Regions from separate parts of the Pedobacter sp. UYP24 genome, predicted to be linked through region 1. Evidence: riboswitches for the same ligand, from Rfam matches in the RefSeq annotation. Region 1 holds a riboswitch; the other holds the start of a gene.

Evidence for each region. Region 1 has a riboswitch for thiamine pyrophosphate ahead of thiS (sulfur carrier protein ThiS). Riboswitches for the same ligand answer to the same signal wherever they lie in the genome.
Region 2: linked by a shared signal. The riboswitch ahead of ACVWYN_RS15910 (thiamine phosphate synthase) and the one ahead of thiS (sulfur carrier protein ThiS) in region 1 are both predicted to bind thiamine pyrophosphate.

What each region holds. Positions count from the first base shown of each region.
Region 1 covers NZ_JBSRZD010000002.1:614,893-625,495, forward strand. Annotated here, with positions in the region: gene ACVWYN_RS07360 (SGNH/GDSL hydrolase family protein) at 1-515, opposite strand, end outside; gene ACVWYN_RS07365 (phosphotransferase enzyme family protein) at 834-1,835, shown strand; gene moeB (molybdopterin-synthase adenylyltransferase MoeB) at 1,872-2,918, opposite strand; gene thiH (2-iminoacetate synthase ThiH) at 2,912-4,036, opposite strand; gene ACVWYN_RS07380 (thiazole synthase) at 4,029-4,796, opposite strand; gene ACVWYN_RS07385 (thiamine phosphate synthase) at 4,808-5,455, opposite strand; gene ACVWYN_RS07390 (thiamine phosphate synthase) at 5,466-6,068, opposite strand; gene thiC (phosphomethylpyrimidine synthase ThiC) at 6,070-7,953, opposite strand; gene thiS (sulfur carrier protein ThiS) at 7,970-8,173, opposite strand; TPP riboswitch at 8,230-8,318, opposite strand; gene ACVWYN_RS07405 (hypothetical protein) at 8,511-9,056, shown strand; gene ACVWYN_RS07410 (hypothetical protein) at 9,339-10,007, opposite strand; gene ACVWYN_RS07415 (carboxypeptidase-like regulatory domain-containing protein) at 10,010-10,603, opposite strand, start outside.
Region 2 covers NZ_JBSRZD010000010.1:124,298-134,900, forward strand. Annotated here, with positions in the region: gene metE (5-methyltetrahydropteroyltriglutamate--homocysteine S-methyltransferase) at 1-1,072, opposite strand, end outside; gene ACVWYN_RS15890 (Lrp/AsnC family transcriptional regulator) at 1,365-1,826, shown strand; gene ACVWYN_RS15895 (bifunctional 2-methylcitrate dehydratase/aconitate hydratase) at 1,839-3,290, opposite strand; gene prpC (bifunctional 2-methylcitrate synthase/citrate synthase) at 3,325-4,479, opposite strand; gene prpB (methylisocitrate lyase) at 4,472-5,371, opposite strand; TPP riboswitch at 5,593-5,685, shown strand; gene ACVWYN_RS15910 (thiamine phosphate synthase) at 5,751-6,428, shown strand; gene thiD (bifunctional hydroxymethylpyrimidine kinase/phosphomethylpyrimidine kinase) at 6,425-7,258, shown strand; gene tenA (thiaminase II) at 7,245-7,895, shown strand; gene ACVWYN_RS15925 (formylglycine-generating enzyme family protein) at 8,923-9,951, shown strand; gene ACVWYN_RS15930 (sulfatase-like hydrolase/transferase) at 10,086-10,603, shown strand, end outside.

The DNA of each region.
Region 1 (10,603 bases):
TTCACATAATAATAGTCGGCCTCATTAAAGTCATTGCGTGTGTAGCAATTGGTTATTATGGGCACATAGCCACTGTCACGTGCCATCGCAATCAGCTTAGTCATATTACTCTTAAACTGATCTAATTTTGGCTTACCAGACTCATGAATTCCCTCATTACCTAATGATAAAGCAATAACCACATACCTGGCTTTTTGAGGAACCAGATCACGTTGCCACCTTGCCATAAGGCGCTCCGTGTTATCGCCACCTATAGATTTATTTACCGTTGTCCAAGCCTTACCTGTTCCATCTGCAGCGCGCTGTTTAAGCAGCCGGGTAAATATAGACGTATAACCAAAATCCTTGGTAGCACCAGTACCGTATGGCACAGATGAACCAAAGTACACGATTTTTAAAGTCTCTAAAGATTTATTGATCCTGCTTGTATCTGCAACGATTACGTTTGCGTGGGTATTAAGGCCTAGGCAACCTGTCAACCCGGCTATCAGGACAAAGGTTTTAAATGATCTCATATCAATAATGTATGTCGCAATATAATATTAATAAAAGAAGTGCAACCCTAAGACTGCACTTCTTGTCTAGGCCCTTTAATATTTGGAAGACCAGCCTTTAGCCTAACTGTGCTTCGCTTTGTGTTCACTTTTAACATGTTAAGCGCTTTTATTTCAGTAATCATGCTGTGATAATGCAAAATGATTAAAGACAATATTAAACTTGCCGAAATGTCACCCATAAAATTAAGCAAATAACAATACCTTTAATGATCGTTTATAGCACATAACTCTTTATCTAAAATAACATACCCTCACCTGTAACCCAATCTTGACCCCATGGAACAAATTCCCGTTATCAGTTCAACCCTGTCAGCCGATTGCCTGGGATTATTGGTAGCAAATAAATACGGTTTAGCGGGCTATGTAACTTGTAAATTATTAAAAACAGGCATTAATCACACCTACCTTATAGAGCATGCATCGAATAAGTTCGTTTTTAGGGTTTATAGTTTTAACTGGAGGAGCGATGTAGAGATCAATGAAGAAATCCGCTTACTTAATCTGCTTAAAGAAACTGGCATTTCAGTGTCCTTCCCTTTAAAGGATGCTGATAATAATTACATCCAATATCTGGAAGCACCGGAAGGGAGAAGACAGGGTGTATTGTTTTCATTTGCTGAAGGTGATAAACAACTCAACTTCTCTGCCGACCTACATTTTAAAGTAGGCGAGACAATGGCAAAGATCCATCAAGCTACATGTAACTTAATATTGGAAAGAGTAACCTATACGCCAAAAATAGTTTTAGAAGATTCACTTTTGCAACTGCGAAAGTTTCTTCCGGCAGACTCAGATGAGATGGCTTGGATGTTATCTGCACAGCAATATTTATTAGACGAAATTAATAAAGCAGATGTTACTCAATTGAGGAATGGGTCGATTCATTTAGACATCTGGTTTGACAATATGAATATTACCAAAGACGGAATGATAACGATCTTTGATTTTGACTTTTGCGGAAATGGATGGTTTTGTTACGATATTGCCTACTATATTTTGCAGTTGCACAGCACGGAGAAAGATCCTGAACAACGCGATTTAAAGGTAGAAAACTTTTTGAGGGGTTATGAATCGGTGACTAAAATAACTGATGAAGAAAAGCGCCTATTGCCAATACTTGGAGTTAGCCTCTATTTCTTTTACTTAGGTATACAATGTCAGCGATATGACAACTGGTCTAATGTATTTTTAAACGAAACTTATTTAAAACGATTTATTAACCTGCTGGTGAGGAAGTATTTTGAAGAAAACGTTTATGCAATGGCGTTTGACCTATAAATACTTAATACTATCGGGTATTTATCTTTAGTCATCTTAGATCAACCCATTTTTCAGACTGTACATTTCGCCTTTGTACAAAGCCTTTATCAATTGGATAGCCATTTTACTACGTTGGCCGGTATAGCAACAAAATATTAATTTTTTGCCTTGCGGCAATTCTGCTATACGGTCTGTCAATTCATATAAAGGGATGTTGACTCCACCCATATTATAATCTTCAAACTCATAAGTTTCACGCACATCAACCAGCAAAATCTCATCTGCAAATTCACTTACCCATGCATTCAGATCGTCAATTGTAAGCTCATCATGTCCAGAGGGAATAAGACTATTCATCTCTTTCGCTTGAACCTGTTTGTGCGTTTTCCCAATTTTAAAGATATTGGTGGTATTATCTAGGGCATTCATGGTCATCAATTTACCTGATAAGGTTTCGCCCATGCCACAAATGATCTTGATGGCTTCGTTAGCCATGTAAGTTCCTACAATACCTGGCAACACACCCAATACACCAATCTCGGCGCAATTTGGCACCTCATTCAACAATGGTGCTTCGGGAAATACATCCCGGTAATTTGGTCCATTCTGATAGTTGAACACCGATACCTGTCCCTCAAACTTATATATCGCACCAAACACCAACGGCTTGTTTAAAGCAACACAAGTATCGTTGATTAGGTATCGTGTCTCAAAATTATCAGAACCATCAATTACCAAGTCATAAACCCCGCAAATAGCAGTTGCATTATCCGATGTAAAGCGCGCTGTATAAGCCGTAATAAACGTGTGCGGATTCAGTAATTCGAGCTTTTCTTTAGCCAGGATGGCCTTAAAGCCTCCAATATCGTTTACGCCATATAATATTTGACGGTGCAGGTTGCTAATGTCTACAATATCATCATCTACAATGCCCAGTTCACCAATCCCGGATGCAACCAGATATTGTAATACCGGGCAGCCCAAACCACCAGCACCTATCATCAGCACTTTAGCATTCTTTAGCCTTTCCTGTCCTGTTATTCCTATCTCAGGCAAAATGATCTGCCTGCTGTACCGTTTTAGTTCTTCTTCTTTTAACATAATGAACCCGCTAAACTATTATCCCAATCTTTCCATACCGGCTCGTAACCTTGCGACCGGATGACATGGGCAATTTGTTCCGGACTGCGTTCGTCGCTAATCTCAAACTGTTCCAGCGATTCTGGCTCAACCGCATATCCGCCGGGGTTGGTTTTTGATCCTGCGCTGATATTTGTTATACCCAATTTTATAATGTTATCCCTGAAGTTTTCAGATTCTCGTGTGGACATGGAAAGTTCTACCTCCTCATTAAATATTCTGTACGCACAGATGAGTTGTACAAGTTCACGGTCGCTCATCTCCACCTTAGGTTCTAAACCTCCGCTAAAAGGCCTCAACCGTGGAAAAGATAGGCTATATTTAGTTTGCCAGTAATTTTTCTCCAGATAATTAAGGTGCAGCGCCGTAAAGAAACAATCTGTACGCCAGTCCTCCAAACCTATCAACACACCCAAACCAATTTTATGAATACCAGCCTTGCCCAGCCTATCAGGGGTTTCCAGTCGATACCTAAAATTAGATTTCTTTCCTTTGGGATGGTGTTTTTTATAGTCTCCCTGATGATAGGTCTCCTGGTATACCAGCACCGTGTTTAGGCCATAAGGTGTAAGTTGCTGATAATCTTCCAAATCCAATGGCTGTACTTCCATAGAGATATGCGCAAAGTGCGGACGGATCAAGTCGAGCACCTTTTTAAAGTAGTCCACATGAACAGTTTCATTATCTTCTCCGGTAACCAATAATACATGGTCATAGCCCATAGCTTTAATAACGCTAACTTCCTGCATAATCTCCATTGGCGAAAGCGTTTTACGCTTCACCTTATTGTCATAGCTGAAACCACAATAAGTGCAAATATTTTTACATTCATTCGAGAGGTAGAGCGGAACGTACATTTGTATCACTTTACCAAAACGCTTTAGGGTTAATTGTTGGCTCAGGGCCGCCATTTGCTCCAGGTATGGAGTGGCGGCGGGAGAAACCAACGCTTTAAAATCTTCCAGTGTTCTTTTGCTTGCAGCTAATGCCTGTTCCACATCAGCGCTTGTTTTGTTGTAGATACTGGCTTTAGTTTCGTCCCAATTATAGGTCTTGAAAATATCGCTGAAGTTATTCATCTAAAAAGGAGGTTAGGGGGCTGCTTGCCACAGCATGATTTAATGGCAGCGCCAGTTTAGCTTCAAAGGCTATTCGTCCGGCTTCAACAGCCATTTTAAACGCTATTGCCATTTGTACCGGATTGCCCGATACCGCTATCGCGGTATTTACCAATACGGCGTCGGCGCCTATCTCCATCGCCCAGGCGGCGTCCGAAGGCGATCCAATACCTGCGTCAACAATCACCGGCACATTACTCTGGCTAATAATGATCTCTAAAAAATCAATCGTTTTTAATCCCTTATTACTGCCTATCGGCGAACCTAAAGGCATTACGGCTGAAGTACCTGCGTCTTCCAGTCTTTTACATAAAACCGGGTCAGCATGAATATAAGGGAGCACAATAAATCCCAGTTTTGCCAGCTCTTCAGTTGCTTTTAAGGTTTCAATAGGATCGGGCATCAGATATTTCGGATCGGGATGTATCTCTAATTTGATCCAGTTCGTTTCTAATGCTTCCCTTGCCATTTGAGCCACGAAAACAGCTTCCTTGGCATTGCGTACACCTGACGTATTGGGCAGTAAGTTAATATGCGGATATTTTAGGCGCATCAACAGGTCATCCTGTTCATTATTTCTCATATCCACGCGTTTGAGGGCCACAGTAACCAGTTCTGATCCGGAAGCAAGCAACGCTTCTTCCATCAAAATTGAAGAACTGAATTTACCAGTACCCGTAAACAAACGGGAGTTAAAAAATTTATCAGCTACATTTAACATTGAAATTCTGTTTAAATAAGTTCATTGATGGATGGTGCATTTAACAATTGATAACTATAATTGACGGTTGCTTCAGGGTCTATGGCTTTTGCAATAGCCCCTGATATGGCTACACCGTAAAGACCTGCGCCCATGAGCATGGTAATGTCTTCAGGTAACACGCCGCCAATACCTATAATGGGAACAGTCATATTCGCATCCCGCATTTGTTTCACGATAGTTTTAAAGCCTTCCACCCCTAGAATGGGACTTAGCTTCTCTTTGGTTTTCGTGAACCGATAAGGGCCGCAACCGATGTAATCAACACCTTCATCAACTCTTTGTTGAATGTGCTGAAAGGTATTGGCAGTACCCCCGATGATCATATTTTGACCTACAATATGCCTCGCCAGTTTAACAGACATATCCTGCAAACCCAAATGAACACCAAAGGCACCTGCTTTTAGTGCAATTTCCGGGTGGTCATTTACAATCAACTTCGCCCCATACTGGTCGCATAATCTTTTCGCTTCGAGCGCATATTCCAGAATCACCTCCACTGGTTTATCTTTAACCCGAAGCTGCACCCATTTGCACCCGGCTTTCAGTGCCTTATTGATGGCCGTTAAGTGCGACTCGTTTTCAGTTTGTTGTGATATATAATGTAGTCTGTCTATCATGATATTTATGCTAATTAAATGGGTAGATTTTCTGCAATTGGTTAAAACTTTCTACGGCTTTATTGGGTTCATTCCAAAGCATCCCCAATATGGCGGCTCCATCAAACCCCATCTGTTTTATTTGTGGTAAATTGGACAACTTCAGCCCACCTAAAGCAATTACCTGAGGTTTTACATTAGCCTTATCCAGTTTAAAATCAACGGTTAACTTGCTTTGATAGCCGGGCTTTGAAATGCTATCAAACACAGGCCCATAAAAGACATAGTCAAAATGTGCCAAATCTGGAAGTATCGAAAGATCATGAATAGAAGTACTTAAAGTCATTCCTTCGGCAAGCCCACCCTGCCGTTGTGTAAGGATTGAAGCTTCCCTTGCCTTTTCAGTATAATGCAATCTATTAATCCCATAATCAGGTGCAATTTCATGAAACTGATGCAAGGCAATCCGCTTATAAAAGCGTGGCCTAATACCATTCAATAAATCTTTCACAGATTGCACATCGCTTTCTGGTTTTCTAAGATGAAAATATTTCATACCCGCCATAAATAGGTTGTTGAGGAGTATGCCCTCATCAGCTATTGCAGTAGGGCTCGAAATAACGATCAGTTCCATACTAGAAATAGATCTCGCTGCCTTTTTGTAAAAACTCTTTTGACTTTTCTTCCATGCCTTTGGCCAGTGCATCAGTTTCAGCCATAGCGTTTTCTTTTGCGTAGTCGCGTACATCCTGTGTAATCTTCATCGAGCAGAAATTAGGGCCACACATCGAGCAGAAATGGGCGATCTTAGCACCATCTGCAGGAAGGGTTTCATCATGGTATTCACGGGCAGTATCGGGGTCTAGCGACAAGTTGAACTGATCCTCCCAACGGAACTCAAAACGAGCCTTGCTTAAAGCATTGTCGCGATATTGTGCTCCAGGGTGCCCTTTAGCAAGATCGGCTGCATGTGCAGCAATTTTATAAGTAATCACGCCATCTTTAACATCTTTTTTGTTGGGAAGTCCTAGATGTTCTTTGGGGGTAACATAGCAAAGCATGGCTGTACCGAACCAGCCGATCATGGCGGCACCAATTGCCGAGGTAATATGATCATAACCCGGTGCAATATCTGTTGTTAAGGGACCTAAAGTATAAAATGGTGCTTCGCCACAGTGTGCCAATTGCTTATCCATGTTTTCCTTAATCATGTGCATAGGAATATGTCCTGGACCCTCAATTATCGTTTGTATGTCGTGCTTCCAGGCAATCTTAGTCAGTTCACCTAAAGTTTCCAGTTCACCAAACTGGGCGGCATCATTTGCATCAGCAATACAACCTGGCCTTAATCCATCACCTAAGGAGAATGCCACATCATAAGCTTTCATAATCTCGCAGATCTCTTCAAAATGAGTATAAAGGAAGTTCTCTTTATGATGGGCAAGGCACCACTTCGCCATGATAGAACCCCCACGAGAAACAATTCCTGTAATACGTTTGGCCGTAAGCGGCACATAACGTAACAATACGCCGGCATGGATGGTGAAATAATCTACACCTTGTTCCGCTTGCTCTATTAAAGTATCCCTAAAAATCTCCCAGGTAAGGTCTTCGGCCTTACCATTTACTTTTTCCAGGGCCTGATAAATCGGAACGGTACCAATTGGAACAGGTGAATTGCGGATAATCCATTCGCGGGTTTCATGAATGTTTTTACCGGTAGATAGATCCATGATCGTATCAGCACCCCAACGGCATGCCCATACTGTTTTTTCTACTTCTTCCTCAATACTGGAAGTAACTGCCGAGTTGCCGATGTTGGCATTGATCTTTACCAGAAAATTACGCCCGATGATCATAGGTTCGCTTTCAGGGTGGTTAATATTAGAAGGAATAACCGCTCTGCCACAGGCTACTTCCTGGCGTACAAATTCAGGGGTAATGAATCCTTTTGGTGTATTAGCGCCAAAACTTTGGCCGGGATGCTGATGCGACATCACCTCATATTGTCCGTCCAATTGTTCCTTTAGCAGCTCTATACGCTGATTTTCGCGAATAGCGATATACTCCATTTCAGGTGTAATGATCCCTTTTCTGGCATAATGCATCTGCGATACATTCATACCCGGCTTTGCTTTATAAGGTTTGCTGATGTGTGAAAACCTTAAAGTGTCCAGCTTTTCATCATTAGCCCGCAGGTTACCGTAATCTGAGGAAATTTCTTCCAATTGATTTACATCGCCACGATCAACTACCCATTGCTCACGCAGGCGCGGCAATCCTTGTTTAACATCAATTTCGATATCAGGGTCTGTAAAGGGTCCGCTGGTATCATAAATGGTTACAGGTGCGTTCGGTTCTGTCTCGCCAAATCTGCCGTGCAGTTTGGTTTCGCTCAGGAGTACTTCGCGCATAGCCACTTCAATGTTGTGGAGTTGTCCTTTAACATAGACTTTGCGTGATGCGGGAAACGGCGTCCGGCTGATCACTTGCTCATTTGGAGTTTTCTCAGATTTCATGTAGGGTTGTTTTATTTTATCCGCCTTGGGTGGCTTTGATGATGGTGAGGTTATCACCAGGTTTTAGGAAATAGTTGGGCCAATTACTTTTAGTAATGATCTCTTGGTTAACGGCTGTAGCTATGCCATTTAATGGCAATACAAGGACTACATCAATTATTTGCTGTAATGAGCAAACTTCGGCAACGGAATACTTTTGTTGATTTACGGTAATCTCCATCCTGTTTAAATTTTAAACTATAGGAATGGACCCATTGGAGGATAGTTAAACAACAAGAATGTTGTTCTACTTTTCCCTTCGGCAGTACTAACTGCATCAGGTTCAAAGGGTATTTCTCAGCACAAGGGCACCCCTAAAGTTTTTTGTAAATATATAATAAAATAAAGCTAAATAAAAAATGGTCGATTTAAATCTTATGTTAGCTACATAAATCTTCATCCTGTCCCCCACACATTATCACACATAGCAATTCCATCAATCTGGTGGTGAGCAAGTAGTTCGAAGAAAATAGTGCTGCAAATGAACTTTCACCCTAACAAATAACTACTTTAGTTAAATGAACGCTTACGTAAAAACCTTCCTCTTAGTAACCGCTGTGCTTATTGGAAATACAGCTAGATCTCAAGACAATCATAAAAAAGTCATCACCGATAATCTTTTGGGCACCTGGATAGGTTTTTTCGTTCAAAGCGGTGGTAAAGCAGGATTAAACCGGCACGCCCAGCTAGTTTGGAGAATCCATAGGATTGATTCCATTAAAAGTCAGGTTGAACTTACTGATATGGGTCAAAATTTTACGGATGGTGTAGAAATTAAAAAGCCAATAAAATTAAAATACAATGGCACGTCCAAGGACAGCACCTTTGTTATTGAGTTTGAAAATAAAGGAGCTTACAAGACTTTTGCTTTCAAATTTGTAAGGAAAAAAGAAAATGATATGTTTTTGCTTAATGGCATTACGGCAGAGGAGAACAATGGCAATCATATAAATACAAGTTATTACTTAGTAAAAATCAGCGATGACACTTCTAAATATGTAAGACCTAAAAAGGGAAAAGAAGTAGTAGTGGCTATCGCAAGCCCTCCTCCTATTAAACCTTAAGGCCTAACTACTACCGCTTCCATCTGCCAACGAGAAATACATTCAGAAATATAAGGTGGAACATCGCTATCATTACCGCAAACATCAAATCGCCAAATGTTACTGCCCTTTTCAATGGCACCAAAAAAGCCAATGAAATATAGACTGTTATTACGGCTATGTTAATGCCAAAGGTCTTTACCAAATACCTCCAATTGGGCGAAGTGATAATTACACCTATTGGAAAAATTAGCAGCAGAATTAAGAATATTGGAAGGACGAAAAACATAATTAATTTTTAGGTTAATTAACTAGCATATGTGCTGATATTGACAGGTCAGTCATATAAGGCAAATTATGCGTGTACAACATCCATTTATGCTCAGGCGTCATCACCCATGCATCCGAAGTATGCTTATTATTTTTTACCATACCAATAAAGGGTTGATAAATCCGGTCGGATACCACATCATGCGTACCTTGTGCAGATCGATCAGGGTCATCAGTCATATTTCGCTGATTCCGCAAGTTGAACAACCATTCAATTCCAACGAAAAACGTTTTCCCCGGAATGATGATTTTTTCCTTGCTAAGATCAATCTTGATTAATGAGTTCGAGCTATTTCTTATCGTTAAAGGCTCGCTAATTAAAGATGCACCAGGCGAACCTGTTAAACTATCCACATCATAAATCCTGACAAGAAAGGTAGTGCTATCAGGTTCATCTGCTGCGGCGAATCCATCACGAAACGGTAAAATTGCTCTATACAAATCTACTTGCTGTAGTATACTTCCATTCTTATCAACGCTAAATTTTTGTGCTGCCTGAAGATAATTAAATTGCTCGGTTATTTTTTGAAAGCCAATATAAAAACGCACGCTATCCTTCTGGATCCTGTTTAGGGTTACTTTTTTCTGACCAAATGAGCTATGGGCAAAAAATAAAAGGCAAGCTAATAATAGAATTTTCATAATTAATTAACTACAATATTTATAGCAGGAACAGAATCTACATTTTCCCAGGTTGACCCGGGTTCTAATGATAACCTCCATCCTTCGTTTTGCCTTGCATCTCTAAGGCTAAGATACGGCTGGTACATGACAGTATAATAGGAGCACAATTTCCGCACGCCCTCTATATCTTTTTTGACCCTATGTGGAAAATACCGCTCATTATAAGGAATAGGCAGGGTTTCAATAACCACAAAGAATGGAGAAGTTACAATAGATATGTTATACTTCGAAACATTAACCCTGATTTTGGCATTATCCAGATCAGTTACCTCTATGGTATCCAGACATATTTTCTTCCCAGGACCTCTCGTAGCAGGATCCTCGTCGTAAATGCTAATCCTAAACTTTGTTTCTGAAGATTGGAGGTATTCAAGCCTTCTCATAATAATAATCTCTTTCAAATATTGATAAGAAGTTGGCATTTGGAATCTTTTGGCGACTTGAACACCCCAATTCCCTAACGAAAAATTATTGCTGATATCAAAATTTCCAATCTGCAACTCCCTTCGTTTGTTACTAATGTTCACTTCTTTTAGTGTTTTTATCTCCTCTTC
Region 2 (10,603 bases), on a different contig from region 1:
CAAAAGCCATCCAGTTTTTGATTTCAGGATCAATTGCAGTCTCCAGTTCCAGGTCAATCGGACTGTGCAACAAGGAGCATGATGGAGCAATAATTACCCTGTCGGCACCTAGCTTATCTACCGCCTTTCCAATCAGTTGCAATGATTTTTCATAGTCGTTCTTCCAAACGTTTCTGCCATCCACTACACCAATGGATAGTTTAAGTTGATCAGGTATTAAGGCCAATACTTCTTCCAACTGTTCTGGGGCACGAACCAAATCCACATGAAGAGCAGCAATAGGCAGGTTTACTGCTAGTTCAGTATTGTCTAGTAAGGCTTCAAAGTAAGTAGCTACCAGAAGGCTAACCCCGCTTATGCATTTGGCAATATAACGGTAAGCAAAATCGAAAGCTTCCTTTTCTTTTTTAGATAAATCAAGCGCCAGGCAAGGTTCATCCAGCTGTATCCATACTGCGCCTTGTTGTCTAAGTCTGTTGATAATCTCCACATAAACCGGCACCAATTGTTTGATCAGGTCAATACGTTCAAATCCCTGTTCTTTTTCTTTTCCGAGTAGCAAATAACTTACCGGACCAATCAATACAGGCTTTGCTTTTTCTCCAAGTAATTTTTTGGCACCATCATATTCCCCAAATACATTTTCAGAGAAGATTTTAAAATCCTGATTGGAAGTAAATTCAGGCACCAAATAATGATAATTGGTATCCAGCCATTTGGTCATTTCCATAGCGGTAATATCCAAACCATCTTTCTGATAACCGCGCGCCATTGCAAAATAAAGATCAAGTTCCTGGTTACCCTTCACCTGGGTCAATATCGGACTATACCGTTTTGGAATAGCGCCCAATAAAAGATGCATGTCCAACATCTGGTCGTAGAAACTGAAGTCGTTACAAGGAATCAGGTCTATCCCTGCATCCAGCTGTGTCTGCCAGTTTTCTTCCTTTAACTTACGGGCAACTGCGTTAAGTTCTTTTGAGTCAATTTTACCAGCCCAATACTGTTCGCTGGCTTTTTTAAGTTGTCGGTTGCTTCCAATCCTTGGATAGCCTAAATTTTGCGTTTGCATTTACTTAACTTTTTAAATGGTTAATCATCATTGTCAAAAGTTCTTGGATTATTCTTGATGTATTTAGGAACAAGCTCATCCCGATTTTCATCAGGAAGCATTTCCAATTGTAGAATGATGCAAAGAACTATTTGCTGTTGCTATTAGTTATAAATTCTTTACAAAAGTATAATATTGGATTTTAAAGCTGTGTTTGTTTAATTATTAAGATGAAATATCTAATATTAATCTACAATACAGATTATTGATCTATTGTTTCCATATATTTGAGGTGATTAAAGAGAATTATTCTATGGATCACTTAGATGAGACCGATTTACTGCTATTAAAAATCTTAAGCAACAATTCAAAATTTACTACAAAGGAACTTTCAGCCCAGGTAAACCTTTCACCAACTCCAGTATTTGAAAGGGTAAAGCGACTAGAAAATAGCGGCTACATTAAAAAATACATCGCAGTGCTTGATGCTGAAAAATTCAATAAGGGATTTATTGTATTCTGCAACATCAAGCTTAAACAACATGATAGAACCATTGGACATCATTTTGTTAACGATATATTAAAGATCGATGAGGTGGTGGAATGTTATAATGTTTCGGGCGACTATGATTTCTTTCTTAAGGTGTACGCAAAAGATATGAAGCATTACCAGGATTTTGTATTCAATAAACTGGGTTCTGTAGAAAGCATAGGCAGTACGCATAGTACTTTTGTGATGGCCGAAATAAAAAACACCCACAACATCGGGTTTTAGTCAATCCTTGAGTTAAATTACCATCAGGTCAACAAATTCGTTAACTGCTGTGGTTGATAACCTATCGTAATTCAATGCGATATCCAGTATGGCATGTTGTTGTTTTTCAGGGAATTTCCTGGCGAGGTTAACCTTAAATTTTTTCAGAAGCTCTGGTATTCCTTCTGCTCTTCTCAGCCTGTGTCCTATAGGGTATTCCACTATAATTTCATCCCATACCATTCCGTCATTAAGCTCCACCGTCATTGCATTGGCAATAGAACGTTTTTCCGGATCATGGTAATCTTTAGTAAATTGGATATCTTCCACGCATGTTATTTTATCACGCAATACATCAATTCTGTTATCATTTGCAATGTTATCTTCATAATCAGCAGCAGTTAACCTTCCGTAAATCAATGGAACAGCAACCATATACTGAATACAATGATCCCTGTCGGCAGGATTATTCAAAGCACCTTTTTTATCAATGATGCGGATGGCAGCTTCATGCGTACGGATGGTTATTTTTTTAATATCATTTGTAGTTTTATGATGTGACTGCAGTTGTCCGTGTAAGGTCATTGCCGCTTCAACTGCTGTTTGAGAATGGAATTCCGCAGGGAAGGATATCTTGAACAAGATGTTTTCCATTACATAAGAACCGTAATCACGTTGAAACTTAAATTCATTACCTTTAAAAGAGACATCATAGAAGCCCCAGGTTTTAGCGGTAAGTACAGATGGATAGCCCATTTCTCCGGTTTTGGCAATCAAAGCAAGTTTCACTGCACGAGAGGTTGCATCACCAGCTGCCCAGGATTTACGACTACCTGTATTTGGCGAGTGGCGATAAGTTCTTAAAGATTGTCCGTCTACAAAAGCAAGCGAAACAGCATTGATCAATTCATCACGGCTTAGTCCGAGTAGTTTGCCTACTACAGCTGTTGATGCTACTTTTACCAGAATTACATGATCTAGGCCAACCTTATTGAAAGAATTTTCTAAAGCCAATACGCCTTGTATCTCATGTGCTTTGATCATGGCTTCCAATACATCCAACATCATCAATGGCGGTTTTCCATTAGCTATGGCAGTTCTTGAAAGCCAATCGGCGGTAGCCAATATACCTCCAAGGTTATCAGAAGGATGGCCCCACTCTGCAGCCAGCCAGGTATCATTAAAATCAAGCCAGCGAATGATTGTACCAATATTGAAAGCAGCTTGTATCGGATCTAACTGAAACTGTGTTCCCGGAACTTTTGCGCCATTGGGAACGATGGTGCCGGGTACTATCGGACCTAATAACTTAGTGCAGGCAGGGTAGGTTAAAGCTTCCAGTCCGCAACCTAAGGTATCCAGCAAACAATATTGTGCCGTTTTCCAGGCAAGTTCATTTTTTATTTCAAAGTTCAATACATAGTCCACAATATCAGTTAATACCTGATCTGCCTGTGGTCTTTCATTGGAGATGTGTGATGACATTTTATATAGCTTATTTTACGATAAACGATTGATTCTAACGATTTTCAATGGAAACAAAATCCCTGTTTTCCGGTCCGGTATAATTTGCACTTGGTCGGATAATCTTACCATCCTGTCTTTGCTCGATGATGTGCGCGCTCCATCCGGTAACCCTGGAGATGACAAAAAGTGGCGTAAACATTAAAGTAGGAACACCCATCAGGTGATAGGAAACTGCTGAGAACCAGTCCAGATTGGGGAACATTTTCTTTTCCTCCCACATCACCGTCTCCAGTCGCTCTGCGATTTGATACAAGAGCAGATCACCAGCCTCTTCAGAAAGTTGTTTTGCTACCTTTTTAATTACCACATTTCGAGGATCTGAAATGGTATACACCGGATGTCCGAAACCAATAATTACTTCCTTATTTGCTACCCGTTTGCGGATGTCTTCCTCAGCTTCATCAGCAGAATTGTACCTGCTCTGGATGTCAAAAGCCACTTCATTAGCGCCACCATGTTTTGGTCCCCTTAAAGCACCTATTGCACCGGTAATGGCCGAATAAATATCAGATCCAGTTCCTGCAATAACCCTACTGGTAAAGGTAGAGGCGTTAAATTCATGCTCTGCATACAAATTAAGTGAAATCTGCATGGCCCGTACCATAGATGCTGAAGGTGCTCTTCCATGCAGCAGGTGCAGGAAATGGCCGCCAATAGAATCATCATCAGTCTCTACTTCAATGGTTTTCCCGTTGTGGGTAAAATGGTACCAATACAACAATGCAGAGCTGAAACAAGCCAGCAATTTATCGGCAATGTCCCTTGCACCTGAAACACTATGGTCGTCTTTCTCCGGCTGGATGCTTCCAATGGCAGAAACAGTAGAACGCATCACATCCATGGGGTGTGCAGCAGCAGGAATCTGTTGTAAAATATTCTTGATGGAGTTAGGCAATCCACGGAGCGACTTCAACTTGATTTTATAGTTTGTCAACTGAGGTTTAGTGGGCAACTTACCATAGATGAGCAGATAGGCCACCTCTTCAAACTCTGCATTTTCTGCCAGGTCTAATATATTATAGCCTCTATAATGCAGGTCATTGCCACTTTTACCAACGCTACACAAGGCAGTATTCCCGGCGACAATACCAGAAAGCATTACACTTTTTTTTGGCTTGAAATCAGGTATTTTATTATGATCAACCATTTTTATTTTTTTTAAAAAGATTATCTAATTTTTGTTCATAGTCGTGGTACCCTATTGATTTATAGAGTTCTTCTCTCGTTTGCATCGTGTCCAATACGCTATTTTGTGTACCATCTTTGCGGATGTGCTGATAGACATTTTCTGCTGCCTTGTTGGCTGCACGAAAAGCCGAAAGCGGATATAGGATCATTCCTACGCCAGCAGCCCGAAGCTCATCAACGGTATACATCTGGATCATTCCAAACTCGGTAATGTTAGCCAGGACTGGAATGCCTGTGGCATCAACAAATTTTTGATAAAAGGAAAGATCAGGAACGGCTTCGGCGAAAATAAAATCAGCACCAGCTTCCTTATAAGCAATAGCCCTTTCTAATGTTTTTTCCAGCCCTTCAGTAGCAAATGCATCTGTTCTGGCACCAATTACAAAATGCTCATCCGTTCTGGCATCTACAGCAGCTTTCAGACGATCAACCATTTCATCTTTGGTCACAATCTCTTTCCCCGGTCTGTGTCCACAACGTTTTGCACCAACCTGGTCTTCGATATGAATGGCAGCGGCACCAGCTTTAATCACTGATTTAACGGTACGTGCAACATTAAATGCAGAGGGTCCGAAACCGGTGTCCACATCTACCAAAAGGGGAAGGTCGCAAACATTCGTGATGCGTTGGATATCAATCAATATATCTTCCAATGTAGTAATTCCAAGATCTGGAATACCGAGTGAACCAGCAGCAACACCACCACCAGAAAGGTAAATGCAATTAAAACCTGCCTGCTTAGCTAACAAGGCATGGTTGGCATTAATGGCTCCAACAATCTGGAGTGGTTGTTCACTTTTTAAGGCCTCTTTAAATTTTTTCCCGGCAGAGGCAAGGTTATTTGGCTGCATTGTTAACTATTTTAGAAAATAAATTTTCATTAGTCCATTCAGAATAGTCAGGAAGCCCGACTGATAACTTCTCTATCATCCTTCCCATTCTGCTTAAGGCAGCCTTTTCCGGTTGATGAAATAAAGTTTAAGAACTATTTATTAAAAGCAAATATATAGATTCAAAATCAGCAAACCTTATCATTACTAAATTGGAATTATTACTTATATCCATTATGTTTGCAGTGCTTTAGGGGTATTCTGAAAAGAATTGAGACAGTCCCTTTGAACCTGATACGGATGATACCGTCGTAGGGAAAAGCAAAAAAGACATCAATTTACGATGTATCTTCTTTTGTTTTTAGATTTTCCTAAAGCCATTTAATTCAAATAAATAGCAATGGAAAAAAATCTTTGGAAACACACCCAATCTGTAAAACAACAATCTCCGCTAGTACACAACATTACCAATTACGTAGTGATGAACAATACAGCCAATGCACTTTTGGCGGTAGGAGCTTCCCCAATTATGGCACATGCAAAAGCGGAAGTTGCCGATATGGTTGGAATCGCACACGCGCTGGTGATCAACATTAGCGTTGTACCAGACAAAATGGAAGCGACTGCTGCAGCAATGGCTATCCCGCTGATTATTAACGATCATGCAGGCATTACGGTCAAGGTAAATGCGGCAGGTATCCATGTTGGAAATAATGATATACAACCTGGGCAATTAAGAATGCAAGCGGAATTCCGGCACAAGGTAATTGGCTATTCTATTGAATACCTCAGTCAGCTGGAAAATGAACAGGTAGAAATCGCTGATTATCTAGGAATTAGTCCGGTTTTTAAAACCAATACGAAAACAGATACGGTAACCGAATGGGGACTGGCAGGAATTACAAAAATCAGGAGGCTGACCAAAAAGCCTTTGGTAGCCATTGGTCACATAGATCAAAACAATGCCAAAGCGGTAATCAGCGCCGGAGCAAATTGCATCGCCGTGGTATCGGCCATATGTGTAGCCAAAAATCCACAAAGGGCCGCGAATGATTTGAAAAATGAAATTTTATCATGAAGAAATATAAATATCCATCCGTATTGACCATTGCAGGTTTTGATGGGAGTGGAGGAGCTGGAATTCAGGCAGATATCAAAACGATTTCCGCATTGGGTTGCTATTCCACATCAGTACTTACCGCTTTACCAGTGCAAAACACGCAAGGTGTACGCAAAATTTATCCGATCTCCGTTGATGCTGTTGCAGACCAAATTGATGCCATTTTTGAGGACATTTTTCCAGACGCCATTAAAATAGGTATGGTCCATACACCAGAATTGGTAGAAAAGATTGCGGAGACCCTCAGTAAGTACAAAAAAGTACCCATTGTATTTGATCCTGTGATGGTTGCGACCAGCGGTCACCGGCTGATTGAAGAGGAAACCATCCAGACGATAATCGACAAATTATTTCCCATCGCGACTATCATTACACCAAATATGGGTGAAGCAGCCATCTTAGCAAAGATGGAAGTCAATACTTTGGCCGACATGGAAATTGCAGCACAACAGGTTAAAACGCTTGGCTGTAAGAATATCTTGTTGAAAGGAGGCCATCAGTCAACACCCATAATTACTTCTTTGTTTTTTGACGAGGCCAATCATTGTTATGCTTTTGAAACCGCGAAATTTGAAACCAATAATACACACGGTTCTGGCTGTACATTGTCATCTGCAATTGCCTCATTTATCGCCCAGGGCAAAAGTCTGCATGAAGCAGTAAAACTTGGTCAGACATACGTTTACGCTGCCATTGAAAATGGAAAAGATGTACAAACAGGAAAAGGAAATGGTCCTCTAAATCATTTTTTTAACCCTTTAAAACTAATCAAAAATGAAATGGTCTGAACACACCTGGCAAGCAGGAGAAGAGATTTATCATTCAATATTGAAAATGCCCTTTATTGAAGAATTGGCCAATGGAAGTCTAACGAAAGAGAAATTCCAGTTTTACATTGCCCAGGATTCGATCTATCTGGAACATTTTGGAAGAACACTTGCACTTATTGGAGCGAAACTGCATGATGTTCAGGATGCACTGACCTACATCCGTTTTGCCGAAAATGCTGTTGTGGTGGAAAACGCACTTCATGAATCCTACTTTAAAGATTTTGAGGTAAGTGATAAGGGATTAGCAGAGCCTGCTTGTCATCATTACATTCATTTTTTAAGAAGTACGGCCGCTTTTGAACCTGTAGAAGTGGCTTTGGCAGCAACCTTACCTTGTTTTTGGATTTACCAAAAGGTTGGCGACTATATCTACAACAATCAGCAATCACATAACAATCCGTATCAGAAATGGATTAATACCTATGCTGGTGATGAATTTGCTATAGCTGTTCAAAAAGCAATTGATATATGCGATAATGCGGCAAAAAATGCCACGCCTGAAATCAGGGCTAGAATGACTGCTGCTTTTTTTACCGCATCAAGAATGGAGCATCATTTTTGGGAATCAGCATACGATTTGAAAATTTGGAAATGAGGAAGAGGGGAGATGCATTAAAATTTAATTCCAAGCCTTAGCGGCTTTTAATACGTCAATGAACTACTGCTGCCTGCTATCACAGCTGGCAGTTTAAATTTAACTAGTCGACTAATTAAAAAATTGAAACTGGAACACTTACCTATTATTTTTTGCTGATCAGCAATGGCAGAGTGTTCCTGATGTACATAAATTCTTCGGATTTAACCGATAGATTACTATAATTGTGGCTTAGGAAAAGCTCGTTTTATTACAATTACAAAGGTAGGTAAAATAATTAAGATTTACAAATATAAATTCGGATTTTTTCGAATTAAACGTATTGATTTACAGTGCTTTAAGTACATTTTTTATTTCGCTAAAACTATTGATTTTATGCTCAATTTACAGCTTGTTTTGGTGAATTAATTGGGGCGAGTTTCAAGCTATTTCCTGTAACAAATACTTACTGTAAGTTTAAACCAAAAGAATTTTTTTTGTGGAAGAATATTGACGTTAAGTGGTTTCAAAATCGCAATTGGAAAGGAGTACCTTTGAGCGATTCAACTATGGATTTATTCGTATAATATCTATAGCAGATACATCGCTTGAAGCATGCTTGGTGCAGGCTACTAGCTATCTTGTAGCACTAAAGGTACCCTTTTCCGCACTAAAGTACCTGTTAACATGGTTTCAGTCCCAAACATCCCCTATAAATTACTCTGGAAATAGCTTTGAGATTTGGATAATCTACCTCCCTTGGAAACGATTGATATAAAATTCTTATGGCGATAGCCAGTACTTACAGATAGTGGGTTCGAAAACAGATTTGGTTATTTATAGAAATTGGCGGAAATTGGTCAAATGGCTGTGCATAAAGAGTAATCTACCTGATCGTAATTCTTATTTTAGATACTTACCTTACAATGGCTTTAAGACTTATATGACCATAACTCATAACTACAACAGCAGCATATTTATTTTATTGCTAATTTTTATAAGCTCCTGTCAGCAAAATGCTGAACCTACTAAAAATTTACCTCATAAAATGGTTGCTACTTGCTCCAGCAACCTGCCATCGCGTTTTGGTGCTAAGGCAAAAAATGCGGACTCATTGACCGTAATGAGTGCAAATGCAATATCTCACAGCGGTATGAAATACATCCCTGGTGGCAATTTTATAATGGGGGCAAGTGATAAAAACGGACGAGAGGATGAATACCCTGCTCATCAGGTAGAATTAAATGGTTTTTGGATAGACGAAACCGAAGTAACAAATAAACAATTTACCGCTTTTGTTGAGGCTACTGGTTATAAAACCGTGGCAGAAAGAAAACCCGATTGGGAAGAACTTAAAAAGCAGCTGCCACCCGGAACACCAAAACCAGCTGAGGAGTTATTGGTCCCGGCAGCACTAACCTTTAAAATACCAAATCATCCGGTTGATACAAATAACCCTGGAGAATGGTGGGATTGGACAGCTGGGGCAGATTGGAGACATCCGGAAGGTCCTAAAAGCTCAATAAAGGGAAAAGATAATTATCCGGTAACTCAAGTTTGTTGGGATGATGCCGTAGCCTACGCAAATTGGGCCGGCAAACGTTTGCCTACTGAAGCAGAATGGGAATATGCGGCAAAAGGAGGAATAAAGAACGCCATTTATCCATGGGGAAACGAACCTATTGAAATTGGTAAAGCAAAAGCAAATACCTGGCAGGGCAATTTTCCTATCAATAATACTGTTTGGGATAAGTTCGAAAACCTTGCGCCTGCAAAGTCATTTGCGGCAAATGGTTACGGACTATATGATATGGCAGGTAATGTTTGGGAGTGGACTGCTGATTGGTATGACGCTTATTATTACCAGTCTATTCATGGGAAAACGACAGTTAATCCAAAGGGTTCTGCAAATAGTAATGACCCAATGGAACCCAATGTCCCTAAAAAGGTAACCAAAGGAGGATCATTTATGTGTAATGTTTCCTATTGCAGCGGATATCGAGTTAGTGGGAGGATGAAATCCTCTACTGATACGGCTTTGGAAAATACAGGTTTTAGGTGTGTTGCTTCTAAATAATAAAGGTTTTATAACCGTTTAAATTTAAAAACAAATATATGTATCAGGTAAATATTCGTTCCTTAATTGTTACCACTTGTTTAATGTTGTTTTGCTTATTAGTAACGGGGCAAACCAAAAAACAACAGCCAAATGTGATTATAATTTTAACTGATGACATGGGCTTTAGTGATGTAGGTACTTTTGGTGGAAAATTTGTTCCTACCCCCAATATTGATCGAATAGCTAAAAATGGGATGAAATTTCATCAGTATTATAGCGCTGCACCAATCTGTTCACCATCAAGAGTAAGTATACTCACCGGAATGTATCCTGCAAGATGGAATTTTACCACTTATTTAGACAATAAGAAGCACAATAGAGCTGCGGAGCAGACTGATTTTTTGAGCACTGAAGCACCAAGTATGGCTCAATTTTTTAAAAATGCAGGTTATGCCACCGGGCATTTTGGAAAATGGCATATGGGAGGTGGCCGTGATGTTAAAAACGCTCCAGGATTTGAGAAATACGGTTTTGATGCGCATAACAGCACTTACGAAAGTCCGGATCCAGACCCACTGCTTACGGCAACCAATTGGATCTGGTCTGATCAGGACAGTATTAAAAGGTGGGATAGAACACATTATTTCGTTGATAAAACTTTGGCCTTTAT